2 regions of the Halomonas saccharevitans genome follow, and region 1 is predicted to be linked to the other one. Evidence: riboswitches for the same ligand, from Rfam matches in the RefSeq annotation. Region 1 holds a riboswitch; the other holds the start of a gene.
What was found. A riboswitch is a leader RNA that binds a small molecule or an ion and turns the genes downstream of it on or off. The one in region 1 is predicted to bind thiamine pyrophosphate.
Positions count from the first base shown of each region.

Region 2: another riboswitch for thiamine pyrophosphate. It lies ahead of thiM (hydroxyethylthiazole kinase); the one in region 1 lies ahead of thiO (glycine oxidase ThiO).

Region 1 covers NZ_JAVXUR010000001.1:61,140-75,250, reverse strand. The annotation lists gene RSO68_RS00400 (sensor histidine kinase) at 1-975, shown strand, start outside; gene RSO68_RS00395 (DUF294 nucleotidyltransferase-like domain-containing protein) at 1,029-2,159, opposite strand; gene RSO68_RS00390 (HlyU family transcriptional regulator) at 2,500-2,814, opposite strand; gene RSO68_RS00385 (argininosuccinate synthase) at 2,864-4,084, opposite strand; gene rnt (ribonuclease T) at 4,232-4,897, shown strand; gene grxD (Grx4 family monothiol glutaredoxin) at 4,991-5,341, opposite strand; gene argF (ornithine carbamoyltransferase) at 5,516-6,436, shown strand; gene RSO68_RS00365 (hypothetical protein) at 6,535-6,840, shown strand; TPP riboswitch at 6,957-7,079, shown strand; gene thiO (glycine oxidase ThiO) at 7,142-8,242, shown strand; gene thiS (sulfur carrier protein ThiS) at 8,239-8,448, shown strand; gene RSO68_RS00350 (thiazole synthase) at 8,448-9,248, shown strand; gene RSO68_RS00345 (alcohol dehydrogenase catalytic domain-containing protein) at 9,392-10,528, shown strand; gene RSO68_RS00340 (proline racemase family protein) at 10,525-11,574, shown strand; gene RSO68_RS00335 (DUF4236 domain-containing protein) at 11,663-12,766, opposite strand; tRNA gene RSO68_RS00330 (tRNA-Ala) at 13,056-13,131, opposite strand; gene uvrY (UvrY/SirA/GacA family response regulator transcription factor) at 13,357-14,004, shown strand; gene uvrC (excinuclease ABC subunit UvrC) at 14,070-14,111, shown strand, end outside.
Region 2 covers NZ_JAVXUR010000002.1:453,450-467,560, forward strand. The annotation lists gene RSO68_RS07545 (PepSY domain-containing protein) at 1-62, shown strand, start outside; gene RSO68_RS07550 (cytochrome b/b6 domain-containing protein) at 76-651, shown strand; gene RSO68_RS07555 (DUF1826 domain-containing protein) at 797-1,459, opposite strand; gene RSO68_RS07560 (TonB-dependent receptor) at 1,561-2,886, shown strand; gene folE2 (GTP cyclohydrolase FolE2) at 3,002-3,898, shown strand; partial or broken gene hisI (phosphoribosyl-AMP cyclohydrolase) at 3,898-4,298, shown strand; gene RSO68_RS07575 (metal ABC transporter permease) at 4,365-5,192, opposite strand; gene RSO68_RS07580 (metal ABC transporter ATP-binding protein) at 5,192-5,965, opposite strand; gene RSO68_RS07585 (metal ABC transporter solute-binding protein, Zn/Mn family) at 6,110-7,678, shown strand; gene thiE (thiamine phosphate synthase) at 7,762-8,376, opposite strand; gene thiM (hydroxyethylthiazole kinase) at 8,366-9,172, opposite strand; TPP riboswitch at 9,210-9,310, opposite strand; gene RSO68_RS07600 (hypothetical protein) at 9,352-9,618, opposite strand; gene dauA (C4-dicarboxylic acid transporter DauA) at 9,740-11,482, opposite strand; gene RSO68_RS07610 (CopG family transcriptional regulator) at 11,628-11,822, shown strand; gene RSO68_RS07615 (ATP-binding protein) at 11,895-13,283, opposite strand; gene RSO68_RS07620 (response regulator transcription factor) at 13,280-13,948, opposite strand; gene RSO68_RS07625 (hypothetical protein) at 13,967-14,111, opposite strand, start outside.

The DNA.
Region 1 (14,111 bases):
TTGATCGACTCGGTGGCCCGCGGCGAGGCGCCCGACCTGGAATCGATCCTGCGCATCCTCGATACCACCTCCGAGACGCTGGAGATGAACCGCCGCCTCGAGCAGAAGTCCAGCGAGCTGGCCCGCGCCAGCGAGGAGCTGCGCGCGGCCAATGAGCGGCTGCGCGAGCTCGACCGGCTCAAGGACGAGTTCGTGGCCATGGTCAGCCACGAGCTGCGCACGCCACTCACCTCGATCCGCGCCTTCGCCGAGATCCTGCGCGACAACCAGGCGCTGCCCGACGAGAAGCGCGAGCACTTCCTCGATGTGGTGGTGCGCGAGAGCCAGCGCCTGTCACGGCTGATCGAGGAGATCCTCGATCTGGCCAGGCTCGAGAGCGGCCGCCTGACCCTTGACCCCAAGCGCCTCGACCTGGTGGCGCTGACGCGCCAGAGCGTCGATGCGGTGCAACGCCTCCAGGAGGACCGCGGCGTCACCCTAGAGGTGGAGATCACGCCCGAGACCGCTTGGGTGATCGGCGATGCCGACCGTCTCGAGCAGGTGACTATCAACCTGCTCGACAACGCCGGCAAGTTCGCCGCCGACGACGATCCCCGCGTGCTGCTGCGCCTGGCGCGCCACAAGAACCACTATCGCCTCGCCGTCGAGGACAACGGCCCCGGCATCGCCGAGGGCGAGCGCGAGCGGGTCTTCGAGAAGTTCCACCAGATCCAGCACCAGGAGAGCGGCGAGACACGCGGACGCCCGCGCGGCAGCGGGCTCGGCCTGCCGATTAGCCGCGGCATCGTCGCTCACCTGGGCGGCCGGTTGTGGATCGAGGAGGCCAGCCGACTGGGCGGCGCCTGCCTGGTGATGGAGCTGCCCGAGGCGCCGGCCGAGGACCCCTCTCTCGGTAAAGAGGCCGGTAAAGAGGCCGGTGGAGTGCCCGATGAAACGCCCGAATCGAAGCCCGGCGGCCGCCCTGACGGGGCCTAGCCGAAGAGCATCAGGGCTCTGCCGGCGAGCACGACGAGGAGTGAACCGGCGACTCAGCCCGCCCGACGGGCGCGACGCAGCAGCGCACGGATCCCGCGGAGATCGTGGCGCAGAAGCAGGCGCTGATCCTCACGCAGGCGGGTGATGTCCACCCAGCCATCCGGCGTGCGCCCCTCGACCAGTGCCAGGCGCTGCTCCGTCAGAATCAGCCCCTGCAGCCGCTCAAGCGCCGCTGTCAGCGCCTCGGCCTGCTCGGCGGTGAGCGCCTCGCACATCACCAGCGCGACCAGGCGCGCGCGGGTATCCGGTGGGCGGACGCCGTGGCGAAGGGCCAGCAGGCGCACCGCGCCGACCAGCGGCAGCAGGCCCTGGCGCTTTAGGCTGAGAGCGCGCTCGTGGGGGGCATCCTCATCGTCGCCGCGCAGCCGACCGAGACGGTCCAGGGCCACGGGCAACTCATCAAGCAGGCTTGCCATCTCGTCGAGGAAGAGGTGCGCGGCGGGCAGATGCCGGGCTACCTGCTCGGCCAGCCCCTCGGCCAGCGCCGGCTCGCCGAAGACCGGACGGAAATCGAGCAGGATGTTGGCCTGCTGCACGCGCTTGATGCGCCGCTCCGCCGTCCATATCTCCAGCTGCGCCCGCCACTCCGAGAGCCGCTTGCGCCACATCGGAAAGCGCGCCATGACGTGCCCCCGACAGAGCGGAATGCCGGCCGCATCGAGCCGCGCGGTGAAGCGCTCGCCCAGCGCCTGGAAGTAGCCGTCGATCTCGGTATGCCGCGCGTCGGGGTAGTCAGCGATGATCATGGCGTTGTCCTGATCCGGCGCCAAAAGGCTCTCGTGGCGGGCGCCCGAACCCAGCACCAGCACGCAGAAAGCCGCCGGCGGCGCTCCCCAGCCCTGGGCCCGCATCTCGGAAAGCGAGAGCTCGATGGCGCGCCGATAGAGCCAGTCGTTGTGGTCGCTGATCAGCTGGCTGATGCGCCCGGCGGGCAGATCGAGGCGGTCGAGCGCGGAGACGAGCTCACCCTGCCAGGCATGGGCCGCGGCGAGGTCGGGATGCGGGCCGAGGCGCTCGAGTGCCCCGCGCAGCGGGTCCAGCAGCGCAGGCCAGGCCGCGGGATCGGGGTGTGCCTCGTCGGCGAAGAGCGCCCGCCAGGACGAGGAACGGTGCAACAGGCGCATGGACTCTCCGTGTCATGTCACGAATCGGCATTTCCTCGAGTCTAACGAGGGCATCCATTCGCCACACTTGGGCGAAAGGCCAAGGCGGAGGGAAGAGATGGCCGGCAGGCGATCACAGGACAACTATGACAGGAAAGCTGCGACAACAAGACCATGACAGAAAAGCCATGACAGAGAGGCGATGGCCGCGGGGACCATGACAGCCGAGGGCGGTTAAGGAAGGCGTTTAAAGACGGCCTTCAGTAAGGACTTTCTAAGGCCCTTAAGAGAGGGCACTTCAAGGAGAGAACGACGCGCCCCGTCGGCGGGAGCGTCGTTAGTGTGGCACCGCGGGCGCCGCTCAGCGCGGCGAGAACATGTCGTCGCCGACCTCGTCGATGAAGCGCTCGGCCTTGCGGACCATCAGGGTGTCGCAGGCCTCGCGGCCGGGCACCATGTCGGAGCGCTCGAAGCGGTGCTCGAGCATCTCGCCGGCCTGCTCCTCGCTCGAGGGGATCGGCTTGCGGATCCAGCCGCTGACGCGAAACTGGCCGCCCATGTCGGCGGGCTCGGAGACGATCAGATAGCCCTTGTATTCGACCGGCTCGGCGGCGGGCGCGCCCTTGGGCTCGCCCTCGTTGCCCCCGAACAGGCCGGACAGCAGCTTCTTCAGCATGGAACCTCCTGACAGAAAGACGCCGGCACGAGGCCGGCGTCGGGGTGGCTCAATCCTGACGGCGACCCTTGCCGGCGGCGATGCGCAGGCGCAGGGCGTTGAGCTTGATGAAGCCCTCGGCATCCTTCTGGTCGTAGGCGCCGGCATCGTCCTCGAAGGTCGCGATGGACTCGTCGAAGAGCGAAGCGTCGGACTTGCGGCCGGCGACGATGGCGCTGCCCTTGTAGAGCTTCATGCGCACCACGCCGGAGACGTTCTTCTGAGTCTCGTCGATGGCGGCCTGCAGCATGCGACGCTCCGGGCTCCACCAGTAGCCGTTGTAGATCACCTCGGCGTACTTGGGCATCAGCTCGTCCTTGAGGTGCGCCTCCTCGCGGTCCAGCGTCAGCGACTCGATGGCGCGGTGGGCGCGCAGCATGATGCTGCCGCCCGGCGTCTCGTAGCAGCCGCGCGACTTCATGCCCACGTAGCGGTTCTCAACGATGTCGAGGCGGCCGATGCCGTTGTCGCCGCCCATCTTGTTGAGCTTCTCGAGCACCTCATGGGGCTTCATCGGCACGCCGTCGATGGCCACGATATCGCCCTGCTCGAAGGTCAGCTCGACGTAGGTGGGCTGGTCCGGCGCGGCCTCCGGCGAGACGCTCCAGCGCCACATGTCTTCCTCGGCCTCGGCCCAGGGATCCTCGAGGATGCCGCCCTCGTAGGAGATGTGCAGCAGGTTGGCGTCCATGGAGTAGGGTGACTTCTTCTTCTTGGAGGAGAAGTCCACCGGAATGTCGTGCTGATCGCAGTAGGCCATCAGCTTTTCGCGGGAGTTGAGGTCCCACTCGCGCCACGGGGCGATCACCTTGACGCCCGGCTTCAACGCGTAGGCGCCGAGCTCGAAGCGGACCTGGTCGTTGCCCTTGCCGGTAGCGCCGTGGGAGATGGCGTCGGCGCCGGTCTGGTTGGCGATCTCGATCAGGCGACGGGCGATCAGCGGGCGCGCGATGGAGGTGCCGAGCAGGTACTCGCCCTCATAGATGGTGTTGGCGCGGAACATCGGATAGACGTAGTCGCGCACGAACTCCTCGCGCAGATCCTCGATGTAGATCTCCTTGACGCCCAGGGCCTCGGCCTTGGCGCGCGCGGGTTCGACTTCCTCGCCCTGGCCGATGTCCGCGGTGAAGGTCACGACCTCACAGTCATAGGTTTCCTGCAACCACTTGACGATGACGGACGTGTCCAGGCCGCCGGAATAGGCGAGCACGACCTTCTTGACATCGGACATGCTGAGGCTCCTTTTGGCTAACGATCATGAAAGGGGGAGATTATAGCGCGACGAGCCTCCAGCGAACACCGGCGACGGGACGCGCTGCGGCCAAGCTGGTAGACTGCCGCGGTCTAGAGAAACGATGCCCCAGACAAGGAGAGGTGCATGAGCGAGGCGATGGCCCGCGAACTCATGGCGCAGCGGTTCCGCAGCTTCCTGCCCGTGGTGGTGGACCTGGAAACCGGCGGCTTCAACGCGCAAGGCGATGCGATCCTGGAGATCGCCGCGGTAACCCTGACCATGGACCCGGAAGGCAACCTGCTGCCCGATGCCACCTATGCCTACCATGTCACGCCCTTCGCCGGGGCCAACGTGGAACAGTCGGCACTGGACTTCACCGGCATCCGCCTCGATGACCCGCTGCGCCAGCAAGTCGCGATCAGCGAGGCCGAGGCGCTGGGCGAAATCTTCCGCCCGGTGCGCAAGGCCATCAAGTCCCACGGCTGCACCCGCGCCGTGCTGGTCGGCCACAACGCGGCCTTTGATCACGGCTTTTTGAACGCGGCGGTGGCGCGCTGCGGCATCAAGCGCAATCCCTTCCACCCCTTCTCGAGCTTCGATACCGCGTCGCTCGCCGGCCTGGTCTACGGCCAGACCGTGCTGGCCCGCGCCTGCCGCGCCGCCGGCATCGAGTTCGACAACAGCGCCGCTCACTCGGCCCGCTACGATACCGAGCGCACCGCCGAGCTGTTCTGCGCCATGGTCAATCGCTACAAGGACCTGGGCGGCTGGGACCTGGCGCAGCGCGAGCAGGGCATGGAAGAGGCCTGAACGCCCGTATGCCCCGAGACGCCTACCAACGAAAACCCCCGCCGGCGCTGGCCGACGGGGGTTTTGTCATGCTGCGCGGCGCGCAGGCGGCCCTCAGGCCTGGGCGTCGCCCTCGCCTTCCTGGGCGCGCGCGGCCGCGGCCTTGACCAGGGTCTCCAGCTCGCCGGACTGATGCATTTCGGCGACGATGTCGCAGCCGCCCACGAGCTCGCCCTCGACCCACAGCTGCGGGAAGGTCGGCCAGTTGGCGACCTTGGGCAGCTCGGCGCGGATGTCCGGGTTGTCCAGCACGTTGACGAAGGCGAAGCGCTCGCCGCAGGCCATCAGGGCCTGGACGGTCTGTGCGGAGAAACCGCACTGCGGCAGCTGGGGCGTGCCCTTCATGTAGATCAGGATCGGGTTCTCGCCGATCTGGCGCTGAATGTTCTCGACGGTAGTGCTCATGACGTCTCCCTTACTCGTTTACTGGACTCGCCTGCCGGGCGACCCGGGGGGATTCGGGCAATACCCGACCGCGCGGGTCGGCCTTGTGGATGCAGCCATTCTACTGATGCCGGGCGCGTTGCGCATCCCCCGTGGGCTGGCTAGGATGGTCGTTTTTCCCCGTGGAGCGACCCCATGGCCATCCGCCATTTCCTCACCCTGCTCGATCTCAGTCCGGACGAGCTGCGCTACCTGATCCAGCGCGCCATCTCGATCAAGAATGGCCTGAAGACCCACGGGCCCACCTATACCCCCTTCGCCAACCGCACCCTGGCGATGATCTTCGAGAAATCCTCGACGCGCACCCGGGTCTCCTTCGAGACCGCCATGGCGCAGTTCGGCGGCCACGCGCTGTTTCTGTCGTCGCGCGACACCCAGCTCGGCCGCGGCGAGCCGATCGGCGACACCGCCCGCGTGCTCTCGGAGATGGTCGATGCGGTGATGATCCGCACCTTCTCCCACCAGGGCCTAGAGCAGTTCGCCTCGGCAAGCTCGGTGCCGGTGATCAATGCCCTGACCGACGACTACCACCCCTGCCAGCTGCTGGCCGACGTGATGACCTGGACCGAGCTGCGCGGCAGCGTCAAGGATCGCACTGCGGTATGGATCGGGGACGGCAACAACATGTGCCACTCCTGGATCAACGCTGCCCGACAGTTCGACTTCCGGCTGCGCATCTGCTGCCCCGAGGGCTATGAGCCCCGCCAGGACATCCTCGACGCCGCCGGCGACCGGGTCAGCATCGTGCGCGACCCGCATGCCGCCGTGGCCGACGCCGACCTGATCACCACCGACGTCTGGGCCTCCATGGGCCAGGAAGAAGAGCAGGCCAAGCGCGAGGCGGACTTCGCCGGCCTGCAGGTCACCGAGGCGCTGCTCGATCACGCCCGGGAAGACGCCCTCTTCCTCCACTGCCTGCCCGCCCACCGCGGCGAGGAGATCAGCGAGACCCTGCTCGACGACCCGCGCGCCGTGGTCTGGCAGGAGGCGGGCAACCGCCTGCACGCTCAGAAGGCGCTGATCGAGTTCCTGCTGTTGGGACACGTGGACAGCTGACGGAGACGCGGCGGAGGCCACCTTATACCTTGGTATGACATCGACCTTCGTCGCATGTATAATGCGCCGCAGCAATCCCGTTCAGGAGATGCGGCAGCATGAATCATTCCCACCCCAGTCACAGCGGCATGCAGCGCAGCCTGCGTCAGTGCCTCTCCCACATGGCCGCCATGCTCTATCGCCACGGCCATGTGCTCGAGACCGTCACCGTCAGCCATCGCGGCCTCGATCGCCAGGCCCTGAAGACCCTGGGAGCGGCCACCAGCGACTGGGCGCCCTGCCAGACGATCCTTGAGAACAGCCAGGCCGCCACCTGGAACGACCAGCAGCGCCTGGTGCTCACCGGCCTCGGCCGCGAGCTGCTGTTCGACATGTTCGGCGAAGGGGCCGCCGACTGCGCCTGAGCCCGATGCCGGGCTAGCGTATCGGGACCAGCCTCAAGACCAGACCTGAAGACCAGCCCTGGAAAATGCCCGGGCGCGCCCTCGATTGCGCGCCCGGGCATTTTTGGTTACGTTGTGACGACTTGTCGGGGAGCCCCGGTACGCTCATGGAGACGTGCACGGGGGCTGAGATCGGTACGGCCGAACCCGTTGAACCTGATCAGGTTGATGCCTGCGGAGGGAACAAGCTGTCGTCTCGCCCAGCAGCCCCCTTTCGTCATCCAGCCTGTTCCTCCACGTCTTCTGCTGGATGGACAACGCCATGACACACCCCACCGATAGAACCATCGCCGTGGCCGGCGCCGGCCTGCTGGGCCGACTGGTCGCCTGGCAACTCCTGCGCGACGGCCATGCCGTCACCCTCTTTGATGCCGGCGACCTGGAGCACCCCGCCGCTGCAGCCTGGACGGCGGCCGGCATGGTGGCGCCACTGTGCGAGACCGCGGTCTCCGAGCGCAGCGTCTTTGACATGGGGCGCTTCGCGCTGGCCCAGTGGCCGCGCTGGCTCGACGCTCTCAATGCCGGCGACCTGTGGCATCACCAGGGCAGCCTGATGGTGGCGCACGCCCAGGACATGGGGGAGCTCACCCAGTTTCGTCGCGACCTCACCCACGTACTTGGTGAGGAGCCGCCCTGCCAGTCGCTCGACGACGCCGAGATCCACCGCCTGGAGCCCGACCTGGCGGCGGGCTTTCGACAGGGCCTCTACCTGCCGGGCGAGGCTCACCTGGACAATCGCGCCCTGCTCGAGCGCCTGCTGACCGAGATTCGCCGCCTGGGTGGCACCTGCCATGCCCACTGCCCGGTGGACACCTTCCCCGGCGAGATCGAGACCCGCGACGGCCGGCATGCCTTCGATCTGGTCATCGACTGTCGCGGCACCGGCGCCCGCCAGCATCACGCCAGCCTGCGCGGGGTGCGCGGCGAGACGCTGCACGTGCAGACGTCGGAGCTCCGCCTCACCCGCCCGGTGCGCCTGATGCATCCGCGCTACCAGCTCTACGTGGTGCCCAAGCCCGACCAGCGCTTCGTCATCGGGGCCACCCAGATCGAGAGCGAGGACCGCTCGCCAGTCTCTCTGCAGTCTTCCCTGGAGCTGGGCAGCGCCCTCTACACCCTGTCGCCGGCCTTCGCCGAGGCACGCATCCTGGAGCAGGGCGTCAACCTGCGCCCCGCCTTCCGGGACAACCTTCCCCATGTCACCCAGCGTGACGGCCTGATCACCGCCAACGGCCTGTTCCGCCACGGCTATCTGCTGGCACCGGCGGTCGCCTGCCACCTGCTGGCCACTATCCGCGGCCGGGGCAAGCAGCCCTTCGCCGAGACCCTGACGGGACATCCGCCCCAGGAGAGCGCTGCATGAACGAGATCACCCTGAGCCTCAACGACGAAACCACCCGCCTGCCGACCGATACGGCGCTGGCAGATGCCCTGGACACCTGGCACTACACCGAGCGGCGCGTCGCCGTGGCGATCAACGGCGAGTTCGTGCCCCGCTCGGCCTACGCCGAGCGGGTCCTTAAAGACCGCGATCGCATCGATATCGTGGCCCCGGTGGGAGGCGGCTGATGAACGCATTACACGACGACACCCTGACGCTCTACGACGAGACCTTCTCCAGCCGCTTCCTGCTTGGCACGGCCCTCTACTCGTCGCCCGCGGTGATGCAGGAGTCCATCCAGGCCGCCGGCTGCGACATGGTGACCCTGGGGCTGCGCCGCCAGAATCCCGCCGAGGGCGACGGCGACGCCTTCTGGCAGATCCTGCGCGACAGCGGCTGTCGGCTGCTGCCCAACACCGCCGGCTGCCGCTCGGCCCGGGAGGCCATCACCCTGGCCCAGATGTCCCGGGAGATGTTCGACACGCCCTGGATCAAGGTCGAGGTGATCGGCGACGACTACAACCTGCAACCGGACCCCTTCGGCCTGCTGGAGGCTTGCCGGACGCTGATCGACGACGGCTTCAAGGTGCTGCCCTACTGCACCGACGACCTGGTGCTCTGTCAGCGGCTGCGCGACGCGGGCTGCCAGGCGCTGATGCCCTGGGGCGCGCCCATCGGCACCGGCCGCGGCCTGATGAATCGCTACGCCCTTCAGACCCTGCGCCAGCGCCTGGACGTGCCGCTGATCATCGACGCCGGCCTCGGCGCCCCCTCCCAGGCCGCCGAGGCCATGGAGATGGGCTTCGACGGCGTGCTGCTCAACACCGCCGTGGCCAAGGCCCACCGACCGGCGCTGATGGCCGAGGCCTTCGCCGAGGCGATCATCGCCGGGCGCAAGGCGTATCGCGCCGGGCTGATGCAGCAGCGCCAGACCGCCAGCCCGAGCACGCCGACCGTCGGGCAGCCGTTCTGGCATAGCGGCGGCTGACGGATACCACCGGGCCACCGACACACCGACCCGCGCAGCGGCCGAAAGGGATGACGCCGGGTCGGGGAAGTCTGCTATCGTCGAGTCGAATCGACAGCGATGACAGGAGGCACCCCGTGAGCAGCGAACGCGTTCCCGAGACCATGGCGGCCATGCTGCTGACCGGGCATGGCGACGTCGACCGCCTGGCCTATCGCACCGACGTTCCCGTGCCGGCCCCGGCTCGCGGCGAGGTGCTGGTGAAGGTCACGGCGACGGCCAAGAACAATACCGACCGCAAGGCCCGCGAGGGCCTCTACCCCACCAGGGACAAGGGCGAGGTGACCTCCTTCGCCATGGGCGGCTCCCCCACCCTGACCTTCCCGCGCATCCAGGGGGCCGACGTGGCCGGGCGCGTCGTCGCCGTAGGCGAGGGCGTACCGGCCTCGCGCCTCGGCGAGCGCGGCCTGCTCGACTTCAACCTCTACCCCGATGGACGCCGCGACCTCAACCTCATGCCGGACTACTACGGCCACGGCGCCGACGGCGGCTTCGCCGAGTACATCGCCGTGCCGGCGGACCAGTTCCAACACGTGCCCAACCCCGAACTCGCCGATGCCGAGCTCGCCGCCATGGGCATGTGCTCCTACCAGACCGCCTACCACATGATGACCTCGGCTCGCGTCGCCGCCGGCGAGCGGGTGCTGGTCACCGGCGCCAGCGGCGGCGTGGGCACGGCGCTGATCCAGCTGTGCCGGATCGTCGGCGCCATCCCCTATGCGGTGAGCCAGCTCGACAAGGCCGACGCCCTCCTCGCACTCGGCGCCGAGGCGGTCATCGATCGCGGCGACCTGCCGAGCTTCGTCGATCGCGTGCTCGAGGCCACCGAGGGCGCGCCCATCGATGCGGTGATGGACCTGGTGGGCGGCGAGATGACCGGCCGCTTCATCGACACCATGATCGTCGACATGGCCAGACGCGCGAGCTATCCGCGGCTCTCCATCGCCGGCGCCAGCGGCGGCAACGTAAGCGAGCTGATGTGGACGCGCATCTATCTCTATCAGGTGCAGATATTCGGCGTCTCCCACGGCACCCGCGAGGAGGCCGAGCAGCTGATGGCCTGGATACGCGACGGCCGGCTCAAGCCGGTGCTCCACGCCGCCTTCAAGCTCTCCGAGCTGCACGCCGCCGAGCGTTACTTCGTCAACCGCGGCAGCGGCTACCTGGGCAAGATCGTGATCGTGCCGGATGCCGAATGGGCCGAACATGGTGCGCGCTTCGCGCTCGAGGAACCCGCATGAGCCAGCCACTGACCCTGCAACTGATCGATACCCACGCCGGCGGCGACGTCAGCCGCATCGTCGTCGGCGGCATCGCGCCGCTGCCCGGCGCCACCGTCCGCGACCAGATGCACTACCTGCGCGACGACGCCGATGGCCTGCGCCGCCTGCTGCTGGAGGAGCCCTACGGCATCCCCGAGATGTCAGTGGACCTGCTCGTCCCCCCCAGCGACCCCAGGGCTGCCGCGGGCTACATCATCATGGAGGTGATGGGCTATCCGATCTATTCCGGCTCCAACACCATCTGCACCGCCACCGCGGTGCTGGAGAGCGGCCTGGTGGCCAAAGTGGAGGGACGCCAGCAGTTCACGCTCGAGTCCCCGGCGGGACTGGTGCAGATCGAGGCGCTGGTCGAGAACGGCGTGGTGGAGGCGATCACCTGCGCGGGACTGCCGAGCTATATCGATACCTACCGCGCCAGCCTCCACGTGCCCGGGCTCGGCGACGTGACCTACAGCGTGGCCTACAGCGGCGGCTTCTATGCCCTGGTGGACGCCACGGAGCTCGGCTTCTCGCTGGTGCGTAAGGAGGAGCGGGCCCTGGCCGACTGCGCTCACCGGATCGTCGAGGCGATCCAGGCCGAGCGCGGCTTCTCGCACTACACCCTGGGCGACGTGGGCCCCCTGCCCTTCCTGCACTTCATGGGGCCCGTCGAGCAGGTCGCGGACGGCTACTATCGATCCCGCTCGACCACCTACGTGCATCCGGGCGTGATCTGTCGCAGTACCACCGGCACCGGCACCTCGGCGCGCCTGGCGCTGATGCACCACGAAGGGCGCCTCCGGCCAGGCGATCGACTCGAGACCATCTCGCTGCGCGAGACCGGCTTCATCGGCGAGTGCATCGGCACCCGTCCGGAGGGCCCCCTGACGGTGGTGGACAACACCATCACCGGCAAGGGCTACGTGCTGGCCCACTCCGACATCGTGGTCAACTGCACCGACCCGCTGGTGGAGTGCCACGGCCTGCGCCATATCCTCAGCGCCGGCCAGGACGCCTTCGACTGAGGGACGGCCGCGCGGAGAACGGGAAGACCGGGAGCGGAAAAGCCCGAGAGCGGTCACGATGATAAAAGAGTGCTAGTAAGAAAGACCGCTAGCGCCAGCGCCAATCGGGCTCGAAGGGCGTGATGTCACAAAGCTCGCCGCCGCGTGTCATCTCGCGGCGCAGGGAGAAGTCCGCTAGCACCTCACCGGGATCGAGGCTCGCCAGCTCATCGAAGGCGAGGCCCTGCCACTGCTCACGGCTCACCTTGACGCTGAACAGGTAGCGGCGCCCGCCGCCATCGGCGGCCGGGTCATCGAGGCGCCGATAGCCCGAGACCAGCGCCAGCTCGATGCGCGGCAGCCGCGCGAAGGCTGCACCGAGCACGCGAAAGGCCACGCCATGCAGGTAATCCCGGTAGAGCTGGCGCTGACGCGTGACCGTGAGCCGCTGCGGCGACAGCTTGATGCGCTTGGCGGGCATGCTCCAGCGACGGTCGGGCATCTCCTCGGGGCCTGGCAGGTCGATATCCAGGGCGATGGTGCGGTAATCATCGACCAGCGCGAAATCGATCAGCGTCTCGCGCGGCCAGTCGAGCTCCTCCAGACGCTCGACCAGCGTCTGCTGCATGGCGTCAGGGTCGTCCCAACTTGCCTCGTCCTCGCGCCGCTGGCGCTGGAACTCTCGGGCGTCGAACTCCGCCTTTCGCCACTCCCAGGCCCGATAGGCCTGTGCGTGCTCTGCCTGGCGTCGGGCGTTCTCGCGGTCGTGCCGCCGGCGGGCCGGCGCCCAGAGGCCCTGCCACCAGGCGGGGCGCGTCTCGGCCACCGGCACCGGAGGCGACTCCGGGTAGCTGCGCGGCCGATAGCCGGTGGCATCCGGGGCCGGCGTCTGCTCGTGCAGGCGGCCGAGCCGCTCAAGCTGCGCATTGAGGTCCTCGCAGTGCGCGCCGAGGGCCTCGCGCAGCTCCGCCTCGGCGCGGCGACGCACCTCTCGGGCCCCGGCCGCGGTCATTCGCGTGCCGTCTGCCTGCCGATAGCGAACCTCTCCGCTGGCGGTGATCTCCAGATCCACGGGCAGCGGCTCGTCGGCTTCGCCGCCCGCGATCAGCAGGCTGATCCCGGGCGGCCCCAGCGACAGCCCGGGGCGCAGGCGCGTGGTGTGAAAGCGCACGCCGGGTGCGAGACGAATACGACGCTGGAAGCGAAACTCCATGGTGATCTCCCCGACGGCCTGTCCATAGCAATGGCCTACTGTAACCCCTATTAGCCATGAAGTAAGGGCGCCATTGAGGGAAGACGCCGTGCGGGAAGCGCCTCGATGATCGTCCAATCGACGCCACGCCCCTTCTGGCAGCAGCCGAAGGACCCGGGCAAGGAGACACTCGTGCTGCCGGACAGCGCCTGATGCTAAGAGAACCGCGTGGAGCTTCCCTAGTTTTCCCCCAGCGCACGAAAAAGCCGCCTGGCGCGATGCGCTAAGCGGCTGATTCGAAGTGTCTTGTTGGTGGAGCCTAGCGGGATCGAACCGCTGACCTCAACACTGCCAGTGTTGCGCTCTCCCAGCTGAGCTAAGGCCCCACGTCGTTCCCGCCCTGCGAGAACGAGGCATATAGTACGCAACGCCTTGGCGTGCGTCAAGTCCCTAGTGGCGTTTTCGCATCTTGGCCCTTGTGCCAATTTGACTTAGACACGTAATGTGACACTCTTGGCACCGTCAGCCATCCGACCGGTCGATACGCAGGCGACTCTTCTCGCACGCTCGCCTCTCGCCGACTCTCACCACCACGTCTCAGGAGCGCCCGCGTGATCAGGGTTCTTGTCGCCGATGACCACCACCTGGTGCGGACCAGCATCGCCCATCTATTGAACGCCGAGCACGGGATCCGCGTGGTCGGCGAAGCGGCCAATGGCGAGGAGGCAATCACCCAGGCACGCACGCTCGAGCCGGACATCGTGCTGATGGACATCCGCATGCCCGGCATCGGCGGCCTGGAGGCGACCCGCAAGATCCATCGTTTCGCCGGCGATATCCGCATCCTGGTGCTGACGGCCTTCATCGAGGAGGCCTTCGCTCAACGGCTGCTGGAAGCCGGCGCCCAGGGATTCATCAGCAAGGGTTGTCAGCATGACGAGATGGTCGAGGCCATCCACTGCGTATTCGACGGCAAGCGCTACGTCAGCCCGGAGATCGCCCAGCGGCTGGTACTGTCGCGTATCGACGCGCCCGACAACCCCTTCGACGAGCTCTCCCAGCGCGAACTTCAGGTCGCCATGATGGTGGTCAACTGCCAGCGCGTCGCCGATATCGCCGAGCGCATGTTCCTCAGCCCCAAGACCATCAACACCTATCGCTACCGGATCTTCGAGAAGCTCGGCGTGGCCTCCGACGTCGAGCTGACCCACCTAGGCCTGCGCCACGGCTTGGTCGACGGCTTCAGCAACGTCGACTGATCCTTGAGGCGCAATCGAATCTGATAGAATCGGGTCCCGTTTCTCTCTTCCGGCACGCCGCAACCATGAGCTTCGATTCCCGAGACTTCCTCGGCAGCGTCAGCCAG
Region 2 (14,111 bases), on a different contig from region 1:
GGCGCGTCGAGATCTACTTCAATCCGGTCGACGGCGAGATCGTCAAGCAGGAGATCGACTGAAGGAGGCCGCGTCATGAGAGGCAAGGTGAGCAGCCGGCGGGTTCGCGTCTGGGATCCGCTGGTGCGCCTCGTGCACTGGTCGCTGGTGGCCGGGTTCCTGGCCAACTACTTCCTCACCGAGGGGGGCGAGCGCTGGCATCAGTGGATCGGCTACGGCGTGGCGGCGCTGATCGGCGTGAGGATCCTGTGGGGCTTCGTCGGCCCCTGGTCGGCACGCTGGACGAGCTTCTGGCCGACCCCCGAGCGCCTTCGCGCATCGCTGCGTCCCGCGGCCGGCGCCGGCACCGGGGCGGCCCGGTCGAACCCCGGCATCACCCATACCCCGCTGGGGGCGGTGATGATGCTGACGCTGCTGGCCCTGCTGCTGGGGCTGGGGGCCACTGGCTATATGATGGAGGAGACCGACCTCTTCTGGGGCGTCGCCTGGGTCGAGGAGGCCCATGAACTGATGAGCGATGCGATCCTCGCGCTGGTGCCCCTGCACGTGCTCGGCGCGCTCTGGGAGAGCCGCAAGCGGCAGGACAACCTGATCGCCGGCATGGTGCACGGCTACCATCGACCCCCGGGGCCTCCGCGCTCGGACGCCTGATCTCGGCCCGTCCCGATCCACGCCATCAGCGCGCCTGCCGCGGTGACGGCGTCCTCGTTGGTCAGCGGCGAGGCGGCCTGGCGATCGCCCATCACGATCGGCGCACCACCCTGAAGCGCTGCCCCATCGCCTGAGTCGCGTGCCGCTAGGCGGGGTCCAGCGTCAGCAACAGGCGCGGTTGGTCTGCCGGTACGTCCGGGCTGCGGTGTACCAGGCCGTGCGCCTCGTTGCCGATCCATCCGCTGCCCTTGAGCAGCGCCAGGTCACCGACCTCGAGCCGTTGCACGGCGCCCGGCTCGGTGACGATCTCCGGTTTCTCGGGCGTCGGCGCCCCCAAACCGTGGCGATTCACCGCCCACTCGGGCAGCCACTCGCTGCCGGGGCCGTGGTAGGTCGTGACCAGGCGCACCGGCAGGTTGTCGCAGTGAAAGCGGGGACACATGGCGCCGTCCATCCGGCGCAGGCGCAGACCCACGGTATCGGTGTCGAAGAGGTAGGCCATGGCGTCGGCCAGGGTCACGATATCCTCGATCAGCTCACCGCAGGCGTCGGGCGCATGGAGGTGTTGCGCCAGTTCCGCACGCAGGGCGTCTCCGGCGGGGCCGAGCCAGGCAAAGGAGAGCGCCCGCTCGGCCTGGAGCTGTGTCTTCACGCCGGCCTGGATATCGTCGGGAAGCCGGCGCCGCATGATGGCGATGTTGATGTCATCCTCGAAAACGCGGGGCAGGGTGCTGATCTCCTTGCCCTCCGCATGGCGGGGGATGGCGCGAGAGTCGGATGAATCCTGGCGGCGTGCGCTCGTCGGCATGGCGTGGCCTCAGCGGGTTCGAGGGTTGCTTTAATGTTATGTTATAACGTATCTTTTCTCGCGCTTGAAGCAAAGCCCACCTCATCCGACCGGGAGATCGCATGTCACGCCGCCCCTTCCACCTTCTCACACCGCTCGCCGCCACCCTGTTGATGGGCACGGCGGCACAGGGCCAAGAACACGGCGCCCACCAGCACGATCACGAGGCTCATGGGCATGCCCATGAGACGCATCGTCACGATCGCGGCCATGACAATGACCGTGCTGACGCGGGGCTTGCCGATCTGCGCCTGTCCGCCGCCTTGACCGTGGAGGGCATCTACCACAACCGCGTCTCGGGAGATGAGGGCTCGCCCGCCGGCTTTGGCCATGGCGAAGGTCATGATGAAGGCCACGAGGATCATGACGCTCACGGTCATGAGCATGGCCTCGATGAAGGCTTCAACCTGGGGCACTCGGAGCTGATGCTGCGCGGGCAGACCTCGCTGTTCGAGGGGCAGGCCGTGGTATCGCTTACCGAGGACGACGTCAGTCTCGAGGAGGCCTTCGTGGCGACGCGGGCGCTGCCTCACGACCTGAGGATCAAGGCCGGCCGGTTCCTGTCGGAGATCGGTCACGTCAACAGTCGCCATCCCCATGCCTGGGACTTCATCGAACGCCCGCTGGTCAACGAGTACCTGTTCGGCGATCACGGCCTGCGTGAGGATGGCGTGCAGCTCACCTGGTCACCCTCGCCGCACGCCACCCTGGGCACCGAGTGGCTGCAAGGGGACGGCGAGCCTCTCAGCCGCTTCGACGAGGGGGGCAGCGAGGCGCGCGATAGTGGCCCGCGGCTGGTGACGATCTTCGCCAAGCAGCGCGCCGCCCTGGGCGACGGCCAGACCCTCGACTACGGCGCATCCGCCGGCGTCAATCGCCAGTACGTCCGTCTCGATGACCATGGCGAGCATGCCCATAGCCTGGAGGGTGACGGCTGGTTCGCCGGCCTGGATGCCCGCTATCACTACCGCAGCGGCCGGCACGGGGGCCGGGGCGACTGGACCCTGGGCGCCGAATACTTCTACACCGAGCGCGATCTGACCGAGCGGGTCGAGCACCATCATGCCTGGGAGACGCGGGACGACTTCACCGAGCAGCAGGACGGCGCCTATGTCGAGGCCATCTACGGTGTTGCGCCGCACTGGGAGCTCGGGGTGCGCAGTGAGGCCCTGGGCCTGACCAACGAGACCGTCCACGTCCACCCCAGCGAACTGGAATCCGTCGACGCCTCCTACCGCCACAGCGGACAGGCGACCTGGCGCTTTCGAGACCATGCCTTCCTGCGCGCCCAGCTGAGTCACGAGGACTTCGCCGGCCAGGACGAGAGCTGGGTGGCCATGCTGCAGTTCAATGCCACCTTTGGTCACCAGGCCGGCCATGCCCATTGAAGGTGGCACAGCCCCTCGCGGTCGGCGTAGCGACCACCTGACCGAGATCGACTCGTCCGCCAGGGGCGTTGCCAAGCCGGACTCTCCCTTCCCCTTGCTAGAGGAGTCTCGACCCATGCCCCCACACCACCTGCCCGATGTGGCCGATGACAGAACCGTTCGCGACAGTCCCCTCTCCTGGGTCGGCATGGAGCAGGTCGCTCTGCCGCTCCAGCTGGCAGGACGGCCCGTCAACGGCCGGGTCTCGGCGGGGGTCAGTCTGGACGACCCCGCCGCGCGAGGCATTCATATGTCCCGGCTCTATCTGGCACTGGCCGAGCTGCAGGGCCATGAGCTGACGGTCTCGCGGATGGCGGCGGTGCTGGCGTCGTTCCTGGACACCCATCAGGGGCTCTCGGATGTCGCCTTTCTCGACCTGAGTGGCGAGGCGCTGCTGGAGCGGCCCGCGCTGATCAGTTCCCTCTCCGGGTGGCAGGCCTATCCCTTCGCGCTGCGTTGCCGGCGCGATGCCGAAGGCCTGGCGATCACCCTGGACCTGACGGTGGGCTACTCCTCGACCTGCCCCTGTTCCGCGGCCCTGGCCCGTCAGCTGATCCAGCAGGCCTTCGACGAGGACTTCGTCGACATCCCGATCACCCGTGGGGCGGTGCATGCCTGGCTGGGCAGCGAGCAGGGCGTGCTGGCCACGCCCCACAGCCAGCGCAGCCAAGCTCACTTGTCGCTGCGCCTGGGAGAAGACGTCGATGAACTGCCGCTGGCGGCTCTGGTAGAGCGTGTCGAACAGGCGCTCGGTACGCCCCTGCAGACGGCGGTCAAGCGTATCGATGAGCAGGCCTTCGCCCTGGCCAACGGTCAGAATCTGATGTTCTGCGAGGATGCCGCCCGGCGCCTGCATCACGCGCTTTGCGAACAGCCCGGTATCGACGGCTTCTCCCTGCGCGTCGTACATGCCGAAAGCCTGCACGCCCACGACGCCGTGGCACGTAGCCAGTGGAACTGGCAGGAGGCCTGATGGACGTCTGGAGGCAACTGGAACAGGCCGAGCGCGGTGAGCGCCGCCCGCTCGAAGCCGTCATCGCCGCCATGCCGTGGAACACGATGGCATGGTGACCGCCGTCGCCCAGCAGCATGACAGTGGCGAGGTGCTGATGCTCGCCTGGATGAACCGCGAGGCGCTGCGCGAGACCCTGGACACCGGGCGAGTCTGCTACTGGTCGCGCTCCCGGCAGGCCCTGTGGCGCAAGGGCGAGAGCTCGGGCCACCGGCAGCGGCTCATCGAGGCGCGACTGGACTGCGACGGCGACGCCGTGCTGCTGCTCGTCGACCAGCAGGGGCCGGCCTGCCATATGGGGCGGCCCAGCTGCTTTTATAATGCCGTGCGTGGCGAGGTGGTGGAGGTCATTACTGCGCCTCGGCCAGGAGGGCGGCCTTCACCCATGGGTGAAGACAGGCGCCCCATGCAGCGCCGGACGTCCTGCTCAAGGCGCCGCGTCGGGAGGCGACAAGCTGCGCGCCACTCGGCGCTTGAGCTGTCCAGTCAGGCTCGATAGGGCAAACAGGATCGCGGCCAGGCAGACGATGGTGGGGCCGGTGGGGGTGTCGAGCCAGAAGGCAGCCTGCAGGCCGCCGCTAGTCGAGGCGGCCCCGAACCCGGCTGCCAGCCATGCCATGGCTTCCGGGGTGCGACAGAAAGGCCTAGCGGCGGCAGCAGGAATGATCAGCAGCGCGGCGATCAGCAGCGCGCCCACCACCTTCAGCGCTACGGCCACGACCACGGCAAGCGACAGTGTCAGCACCAGCTGCTCGCGCTTGGGGTCGATGCCGCTGGCCCGGGCGAGATCACCATCCAGGGTGGCGGTGAGCAGCGCCGACCAGCGCCACCCGACCAGGCATATCACCAGCAGCGCCCCGCCGCCGATGATGGCCAGGTCGTCCTTGCCGACCGCCAGGATGTCGCCGAACAGGTAAGCCATCAGGTCGATGCGTACCCCGGAGAGGAACGAGACCGCCACCAGCCCGAAGGCGAGCGCCGAGTGCGCCATGACGCCGAGCAGGGTATCCATGGCGTAGCCCCGCCCGCTGAGTAGCGAGACCAGGGTGGCCATCAGCAGCGAGACCACCAGCACGCCGGCGAAGATGGAGGTGGAGAGTAGTAGCGATAGCGCCACGCCAAGGATGGCGGCGTGGGCGGTGGCATCGCCGAAGTAGGCCATGCGCCGCCATACCACGAAGCAGCCCAGCGGTGCGGCGGCGAGCGCCACGCCGAGGCCGGCCAGGGTGGCGCGAACCATGAAGTCGTCGAGCATCAGGGGGTGGCCTCCAGATGACTGGCGCCGGCTGCCGACGGTGCGGGCGGGTTGGCAGGGGCATCGTGATGTGAGTGGTCGTGATGATGGCGATAGAACGCCAAGGTGTCGGCGGTGTCGGCGCCAAACAGCTCCCGGTAGGCCGGTGAGGAGATCACCCGCTCGGGGGTACCCTGGCAGCAAACGTGGCGGTTCAGGCACACCACGCGATCCGAGGCGCGCATCACCACGTGCAGCTCGTGGCTGACCATCAGCACCGCGCAGCCCAGTTCGCGACGCACGCTCTCGATCTGGCGATAGAAGTCGGCCGTGCCGCGGTGATCGAGGCCCTGGGTGGCCTCGTCGAGCAGCAGCAGGTCGGGCTGCTCCAGCAGCGCCCGGGCGAGCAGGATGCGCTGGAACTGCCCGCCCGAGAGGTCCGTCACCTGCTGTCGGCTCAGCCCGGGAACACCGGCCTGTTCCAGAGCCTGGCGTACCGCCTGCTTGGGGTGGCGACGCGGCAGGTTCAGGAAGCGGGTGACCGTCATCGGCAGGGTGGCATCGATAGCCAGCCGCTGGGGCACGTAGCCGATGGTGAGGCCCGGCTGGCGCACGAGCTGGCCGCGAGTGGGTTGCACGGCGCCGATGATGGCCCGCAGCAGGGTCGACTTGCCGGAGCCGTTGGGACCGACCAGGGTGACGATCTCACCGCGGTCGAGGCGTAGATCGATGCCCTCGAGCACGGTTCGCCCGCCGAGGGCGACGTGCAGATCGTTGAGCGAGAGCAGCGGCATGGTGACCCTCCGGTGTAGTCGTCCTGGTGTTCGAAGCCATTGAAGTCGGATGGAGTTGACACGACCGTTAATGTTATAACATAACACTTTGTGCCACAATCGCTCGTTCACTGCCTGCACGTGTCCTGGATACGGAGAGGAATGATGAGGAACAAGCTACTACGTCCGCTTTGCCTGCCCTGGCTGCTAGCACCCGCCGTCGCGGTTGCCGAAGTGCCCGCTGTGGCCGTGGACATCCCGCCGGTCCACTCGCTGGTCGACCGGGTGATGGGAAAGTTGGGCTCGCCCGACCTGGTGATCCAGCCGGGCGCCTCCCCGCACGGCTACTCCATGCGGCCCTCGGAAGCCGAGGCGTTGGCCAATGCAGACATCGTCTTCTGGGTCAGCGACGACCTGACGCCGTGGCTGGCTCGGGCGCAAGATTCGTTGGCCGACGAGGCGCTGAAGGTGGAGCTGATGCAGACGCCGGGCACTCGCCGCCTTGCGTACCGTCAAGGCGCCACGTTCGAGGCGCACGACCATGGCCACGACGACCACGGGCACGACGATCAGGCGCATGACGATCAGGCTCACGACCAGGGTCACGGTCATGCCCACGACGGCGTGGACCCCCATGGCTGGCTCGATCCGGTGAATGCCCAGGCCTGGCTCGAGGCCATCGCCGGGTCGCTGGCCGATCTCGACCCCGGCAACGCCGACACCTATCGTCGGAATGCGGCCGAGGGGCAGGCCGAGCTGGAGGCCCTGATCGACGAACTGGACGACCACCTCGCGGATGACCGTGGAACGCGTTTCATCGTCTTCCACGATGCCTATCAGTACTTCGAGAACCGCTTCGACGTGCCGGCGGCCGGGGCAATCTCCCTGGGCGATGCCTCCGACCCGAGCCCGGCACGCGTCCGCGAGATCCAGGAACGCGTCGCCGAGCTCGGTGTGCAATGCGTGTTCCGCGAGCCGCAATACAACCCGGCGCTGGTCGAGAGCGTGTTCGAGGGCACCGAGGTCGAGACCTCGATCGTCATCGATCCCCTGGGCGTCGATCTGCCGCTCGGGGCCGGCCTCTATTCACAGCTGCTGCGTGGGCTGGCCGAGGGCGTGACGCGCTGCGCCGCCAACGAGGTATCGCCCAGCGACCACAGTCATGATCACGACCACGACCATGCGCACGACCATGATGAGGACGTCTACGCCGGGTATTTCGAGGACAGCCAGATCGAGGACCGGTCACTGTCAGACTGGGCAGGCGACTGGCAGTCGCTCTACCCCTACCTGCAGGATGGCACCCTCGATGAGGTGCAGGCCCACAAGGCAGAGCGGAGCGCCGAGAAAACGGCCGAAGAGATCAAGCAGTACTACGACAGGGGCTATCGGACTGACGTCGATCGCCTCGTGATCGACGGGAATTCCGTCACCTTCCACGAGAATGGCCAGGCGAGGTCCGGCGACTACGCGTACGACGGCTACGAGGTTCTGACCTACGCAGCCGGCAATCGAGGCGTGAGATACGTCTTCGAGCTCGAAGCCGGCGGCGATGCGCTACCGCGCTATATCCAGTTCAGCGACCATGCTATCACCCCGACCGACGCGGACCACTTCCACCTCTACTGTGGTGACGATCGTGAGGCACTGCTGGAGGAGGTCGTGCACTGGCCGACCTACTATCCCTCGCACCTGGACGGTGACGGCATCGTGCGGGACATGCTGGCGCACTGATTTGCCTGCCCCTCGTCACGACGACGCCCCTCCCCGAGAGGGGCGTCATGCTGAAGGGGCACATCATCATATGGGGTGCGTCGTCAGCGGCGCGGGAAGGCGCGGGCGGCGGCCTCGGGGTCCGGGGTGCCGCAGATGGCGGAGATCACCGCCAGGCCACCGGCGCCCGCCTGGCGCACCGCCTCGGCATGCTCGACCTTGAGCCCGCCGATGGCCACGCTCGGCAGCGGGCTCGCCGCCACCAGGGCGGCCAGGCCGTCGAAGCCCAGCGGCTCGGCGTGGTCGTGCTTGCTGGGGGTGGCGAACACCGGACCCAGGCCGAGGTAGTCCAGGGCGCTCGTGTCGAGGCGGGCGAGCTGCTCGTGGGTCTGCACCGAGAGCCCTAGGATCGCCTGGGGGCCGAGTGCGGCCCGGGCCCGGGCCACGTCGCCGTCGTCCTGGCCGATGTGCAGCCCGTCGGCACCCGAGGCGAGCGCCACCTCCAGCCGGTCGTTGATGATCAGCGCCACGCCGGTGCCCTCGAGCGCCGCCTTGAGGCGGCGGGCCTGGTCGATCATCTCGGCATCAGTGGCGTGCTTGTCCCGCAGCTGCACCAGGGTCACGCCGCCCCGGACCGCGGCGACCACGGTCTCCTCCAGGCCATGATCGGCGCAGAGTCCGCCGTCGGTGACGAGATAGAGCGAGAGATCAGGGTGCATCGGCAACCTCCAGTTGGGCCCGCTCGGTGAGGGCCTCGGTATCCAGGTGATAGAGGGCATCGAGGAAGGCGACCGCGAAGCTGCCGGGGCCGCGTGCCACCTCGCCGGCGAGCTCGCCGGCCACGGCGTAGCCGGCCAGCGCCGCCGTCGTCGCCTCGAAGGAGTCGTCGGCGCCGGCCAGGAAGGCCGCCACCACGCCGGTCAGCGCGCAGCCCAGGGTGGTGACTCGGGGCATCAGCGGGTGGCCGCCGTGCACCCGGGCGAGTCGCCGGCCGTCGGTGACCAGGTCCACCTCGCCGGTGACGGCCACCACGCCGCCGGTGCGCTCGGCCAGGCGACGGGCGGCCGCGAGGGCCGCCTCGGCGGGGTCGGTGCTGTCCACGCCGCGTCCGCCGCCGGCGCCGCCCGCCAGGGCGATGATCTCCGAGGCGTTGCCGCGGATCACGGTCGGCGAGAGCGCCAGCAGTCGCGCGCCGGTCTCGCGGCGATAGCGCGTGGCGCCCACCGCCACCGGATCCAGCACCCAGGGGCGCCCCGTCTCTCCGGCCGCCAGCGCGGCGGCCTCCATGGCCTCGACCCAGTGGGGCGAGAGGGTGCCGATGTTGATCGTCAGGGCGCCGGCCAGAGCGGTGAACTCGGCGGCCTCCTCGCGGGCGTGGACCATGGCCGGCGAGGCGCCGATCGCCAGCAGCACGTTGGCCATGCTGTTCATGGCGACATGGTTGGTGATGTTGTGGACCAGCGGGCGGATCTCGCGCACCCGGGCCAGGTGCGCGGCGGGATCGATGTGGTGCATGGGGCCTCCCCGGCGGGGGAGGTGCAGGTCGACGGGAGGCCGGCGCTGCACGACTCCCTACGCCGGCATTGTCCGGGTCAGGTTCCAAGGGTGCATCTCAGCTGCGGCCTGCTCGCCGCGGCGCCCCCGTCGTCAGGCCCCACTATCCTTGTCGTCCGCGCGACTGTAAAGGCCGCGCATCAGGCCAGCAGCTGAATGCCGGCCAGGGTGATCAGGCTGGCCAGGGTCAGGCTGTAGAGGGCCTCCATGACCTCATGCTGCCGGCTCATGCCCGGCGTCATCAGCACCAGGCCCGACGCCCCCAGGGCGACCACTTCGAGGGGCACGGCTACCGGCTGCCAGCCGATCAGCAGCGCGCCGAGGATCAGCAGCAGCAGGCCCGCGACGATCAGTTGGCCGGCCTGTCGCGGGCTCACCGGGATGGCATTCTGGGTGATCGTTTGCATGGTCGTGTCTCCTGGGGGTGGCCGGGCCGAACATCGGCCCCAGCCCCCCTGACGCTACGGGGGGCGTCTTAACGACCGCTTAAGAAGAGATGACCAGTGCGTGTCAGGGGGCGTTCGCGCGTCAGGCGGCTCGGTCGAGCCAGCGCTGGGCCGACCTTCGGGCGTGCTGCAGCTCCCTGCACCAGCTCAGCCGCCCGGCCGCCCGGCGAATGCCCGCACGGCGCAGCTTGACGAGGATCCGTGTCGGCAGGCCGACCAGCACCAGGGCGACCCCCTCACGGTGCATCGTGTCGATCAGCGCCTTTAGAGCGACGATGGCGGTGCCATCCATGCTCGGCACGTCGTGCATGTCGAGAATGACCACCCGCACCTTCGGGTCCACCCGGTGCAGCGAGGTGAGCGCCTTCTCGGCGGCGCCGAAGAACAGCGGACCATTGATGTCGTAGAGGGCGATCTCGTCGGGTAGTACGCCGATGCTGGCATGGGGCTCGCCGTCGACGCGCTGGGTCTCGGTCAGCAGCGCCATGCGCCGGATGAACAGCGCGGCGGCGAGCCCCATGCCCATGGCCACCGCCAGCACCATGTCGAAGAGCACGGTCAGGGTGAAGCAGGTCACGAGAATGGCCACGTCCCCCGGCGGGGCCGAGCGCAGGGTGTGCAGAACGTGTCGGGCCTCGCTCATGTTCCAGGCGACGATGAACAGCAGCGCCGCCAGGGCGGCCATCGGCACCCGTCCCAGCAGGTCCGCCAGGGCCACTACCGCCAGCAGCACCGCCAGGGCGTGGACCACCGCCGCGATCGGCGAGCGGGCGCCGCTTCTGATGCTGGTGGCGGTGCGGGCGATGGCCGCCGTGGCGGTGATGCCGCCGAACAGTGGCGCTACGAGGTTGCCGAGCCCCTGGCCGATCAGCTCGGCGTTGGGGTCGTGCCGGGTCCGGGTCAGACCATCCGAGACCACCGCGCACAGCAGCGACTCGATCGCCCCCAGCAGGGCGATGGCGAAGGCAGGGCCCAGCAGGGCGCGAATCAGCGCGAAATCCACCGCCAGCGGCTCGCCATCCGCACCGGGCAGCCGCCAGGGCGCGATGAAGCTCGGTGCGATGGGAGGAATGCCGCTGCCCGTCTCGCCCTGGGCCTCCCAGGTGAAGCGTGAGGCGATGGTCTCCACCTCCGCGCCCGACCCGGCCAGCCAGTGGTTGATGGCGAAGGCGGCCAGGGCACCGGCGACCAGGCCCACCAGCGGCGCGGGCAGCGGCAGCCCCAGGCGCGGCCAGAGCAGCATGACCCCCAGGGCGAAGAGGCCGACCCCCAGCTCGATAGGCTCCACGGTCGGCAACGAGATCGCGATCTGCCCGAGGTTGTCGATGAAATGCTCGCCCAGCTGGCCGACCTCGAGGCCCAGGAAATCGGGCAGCTGAAGCACCGCGATCACCACCGCGATCCCCGCCGTGAAGCCGAGTACCACCGGGTAGGGCACGTACTGGATCAGGCGACCCATGCCGGTGATGCCGAGGACGACCAGGATCATGCCGGCCATCATCGAGGCGATCAGCAGGCCGCCCAGTCCGTACTGCTGGACGATGGGGAAGAGGATGACCACGAAGGCCGCCGTCGGGCCCGAGACATTGAAGCGTGAGCCGCCGGTCAGCGCGATGAGCACGCCGGCGACGATCGCGGTGTAGAGCCCGTGCTGGGGAGGAACGCCGGTCGCGATCGCCAGCGCCATGGAGAGAGGCACGGCCACGGTGCCGACGGTCAGTCCGGCCAGGATGTCGCGGCGCAGGTCGTCCAGGCCGTAGCCGTCTCGCCAGGCCGCGCGCAGGCCGGTAGCGATGCCGGGAAGGGACGGTCGGTGGCGTGCCATGCTGAGGATCCTCCTTGAAGGTCGAGCCGATCAGGCATGTTAACGACATTAACATGTCATTAGCATTGTCGACAAAGGCGTCAGCGCCGTTGCCCCGCAAGGCGGCGAGCATTAACATTTGATGGTAATGCTCTGGAGAATTGTCATGGAAAAGAAGACGGCACGCCTGACCCTGCTGATCGACCCGCACAAGAAGCGCGCCTTCGAGCAGCTGTGTGCGGCCCAGGACCTGACGCCTTCCCAGGTGGTGAGGCAGTTGATCCGCGACTATCTGAGCGATCATGACGTGGCCTACGAGACGCGTCCTGACCTGGCCGGGCGCGCGTCCGAGAAGACCTGAGGCCCCGACCAGCGGCACCTCGATCGACCGTCGTCGTGGGCTCGGCGCCGCCAGCGACCCAGGGCGGCGGCGTTACGTCCCGCCTTGCGTTCTCGGCAGCGTAACCGTGACGCTCAGGCCGCCGCCCGGGGCGTCGCCGAGCCGCAGCCGGCCGTGGTGGCGCTGCAGCAGGCGGTCGACGATGGAGAGCCCCAGGCCGGCCCCGGCGCCCGGGCCGCCACGGTGGAAGCGTTCCAGCACCTGATGGCGTTCGTTTGCCGGGATGCCGGGTCCCTGATCCTCCACGTCGATCGTCACGGCGTCATGCTCGGCGGTGAGCACGATGCGGATCAGGGCCCCTGTCGGCGAGTGCTGCAGGGCGTTGCCGACCAGGTTCTGCAGCAGTGTATCGATGGCGCCGGGCTCCACCTCCAGCCGCCAGTCCGACGCCTCGTTGGCCTCCAGCTGCAGCTCCTGGCGACCCTCCACGGCCAGCGGCATCAGCTTGGCCAGCGCCTCGCGCACCTCGGGCAGCAGCGCGATCTCGCGCCCCTGGCCATTGCCCTCCTGCTCGGGCTCGAGGCGGGCCAGGGTGAGCAGCTGCGAGACCATCCGCGTGGCGCGGGCCACGCCGCCGCGCAGCTTGTCCAGCGCCTCGCGACGATCCTCGGGATCGTCGGCGGCCAGGGCGTTCTGGGCGTGCAGGTCGAGCACGGCCAGCGGCGTGCGCAGTTCATGGGCGGCGTCGGCGATGAAGCGCTGCTCCCGGGCGCGCAGGGTGCGGATCCGCTCGAGCAGCCGGTTGAGGGCGCCGGCGATGGTCTCCAGTTCACGGGGCAGCCGGTGCATGATCAACGGCTGCAGGTTCTGGGGGTTGCGGCTGCGGATCTGCTCGGCCAGCTGCGACAGCGGCCGCAGGCCCCAGCCGATGGCCCACCACAGCAGCAGGCCCAGTACCGGCAGCCCCAGCAGGTCCGGCATCAGGGTGCGCAGGGCGATGGCGGTGACCAGCTCGCCGCGCACGTCCTCGCGCTCCGCCACCAGCACCCGCCGCGGGCTGCCCGGGGCGTCCAGGGCGAAGACCCGCCACTCGTAGTCATCGAGGCGCGCGCTGCCGAAGCCGTTGCGCAGCGTCGTGAGCGGGGCCTCGGGGGCCTCGGCAGAGCGCAGCAGCAGGGTCTCGCCACCCCAGGCCTGGAAGATCAGCTTGCTCTCGTAGGGGTGGCGCACCACTGGGCCCAGTGTATCGTCACCGCGCTGCAGCGCGGTGCCGATGCTGGCCAGCAGTTCACGGCGCTGATCCTCGGGGAGCGGAGCGCCCACCAGCCCCTCCAGCAGCCGCGCGTTCTGGGCGAGCCTGGCATCGAAGAGCTCCTCCACCTCGTGGGCGGCGTCGCGATAGCTGGTCAGCCCGATCACCAGCATGCTCAGGCCGAATACCAGCAGCACCACGCCCAGGGTGCGGCGGCGAATCGAGGTCATGAGGAGGGCTTGTCCATCACGTAGCCGATGCCGCGCACGGTGCGGATCAGCTCGGGGAAGAGCTTGCGGCGCAGGTGGTGCACGTGGACCTCGATGGCGTTGCTCTCCACCTCCTCGTCCCAGCCATAGACCAGGCGGGTCAGGGTGTCGCGGGTGAAGACCCGCCCCGGATGGCTGAGGAACTCCTGCAGCAGGGCGAATTCGCGCCGCGACAGCGGCACGGGCGTTTCCCGGCAGCTGACGCTGTGGGTGGCGGGGTCGAGGCGGATGCCGCGCGCCTCGAGCACGCTGCTGGCCTGTCCCTGGCTGCGGCGCAGCAGGGCCCTCAGGCGCGCCTTGAGCTCGTCGACCTGGAAGGGCTTGATCAGGTAGTCGTCGGCGCCGGCGTCCAGGCCGGCGATGCGATCATCGATGCCGTCCCGGGCGGTCAGCACCAGCACCGGCACGCGGTTCCCCCGCCGGCGCACCGCCTCGAGCACCTGCATGCCGTCGAGCCCGGGCAGGCCCAGGTCGAGGATCACCGCATCGAAGGGTTCGTCGCCCTTCAGCGCCGCCAGGGCCTGCCGGCCATCGGCCAGCAGGTCCACGGCGTAGTGTTCGGGCTTGAGCGCCAGGCGAATGCCCGCGGCCAGGCTGGGGTCGTCCTCGACCAGCAGTATGCGCATGTCCTGTCCTTGCGATGATCATGTTCCGAGCGTTTCCAGCAGGGCGCGGACTTCCTCGCGGCGGCCGGCATCGGCTCGCTCTCGTCCCGGCCGCGGCGGTGCCTGAAGGGCCTTCTCAAGCGCCTGGCGGGCCTCGGTGTCGCGTCCCTGCTCATGCAGATAG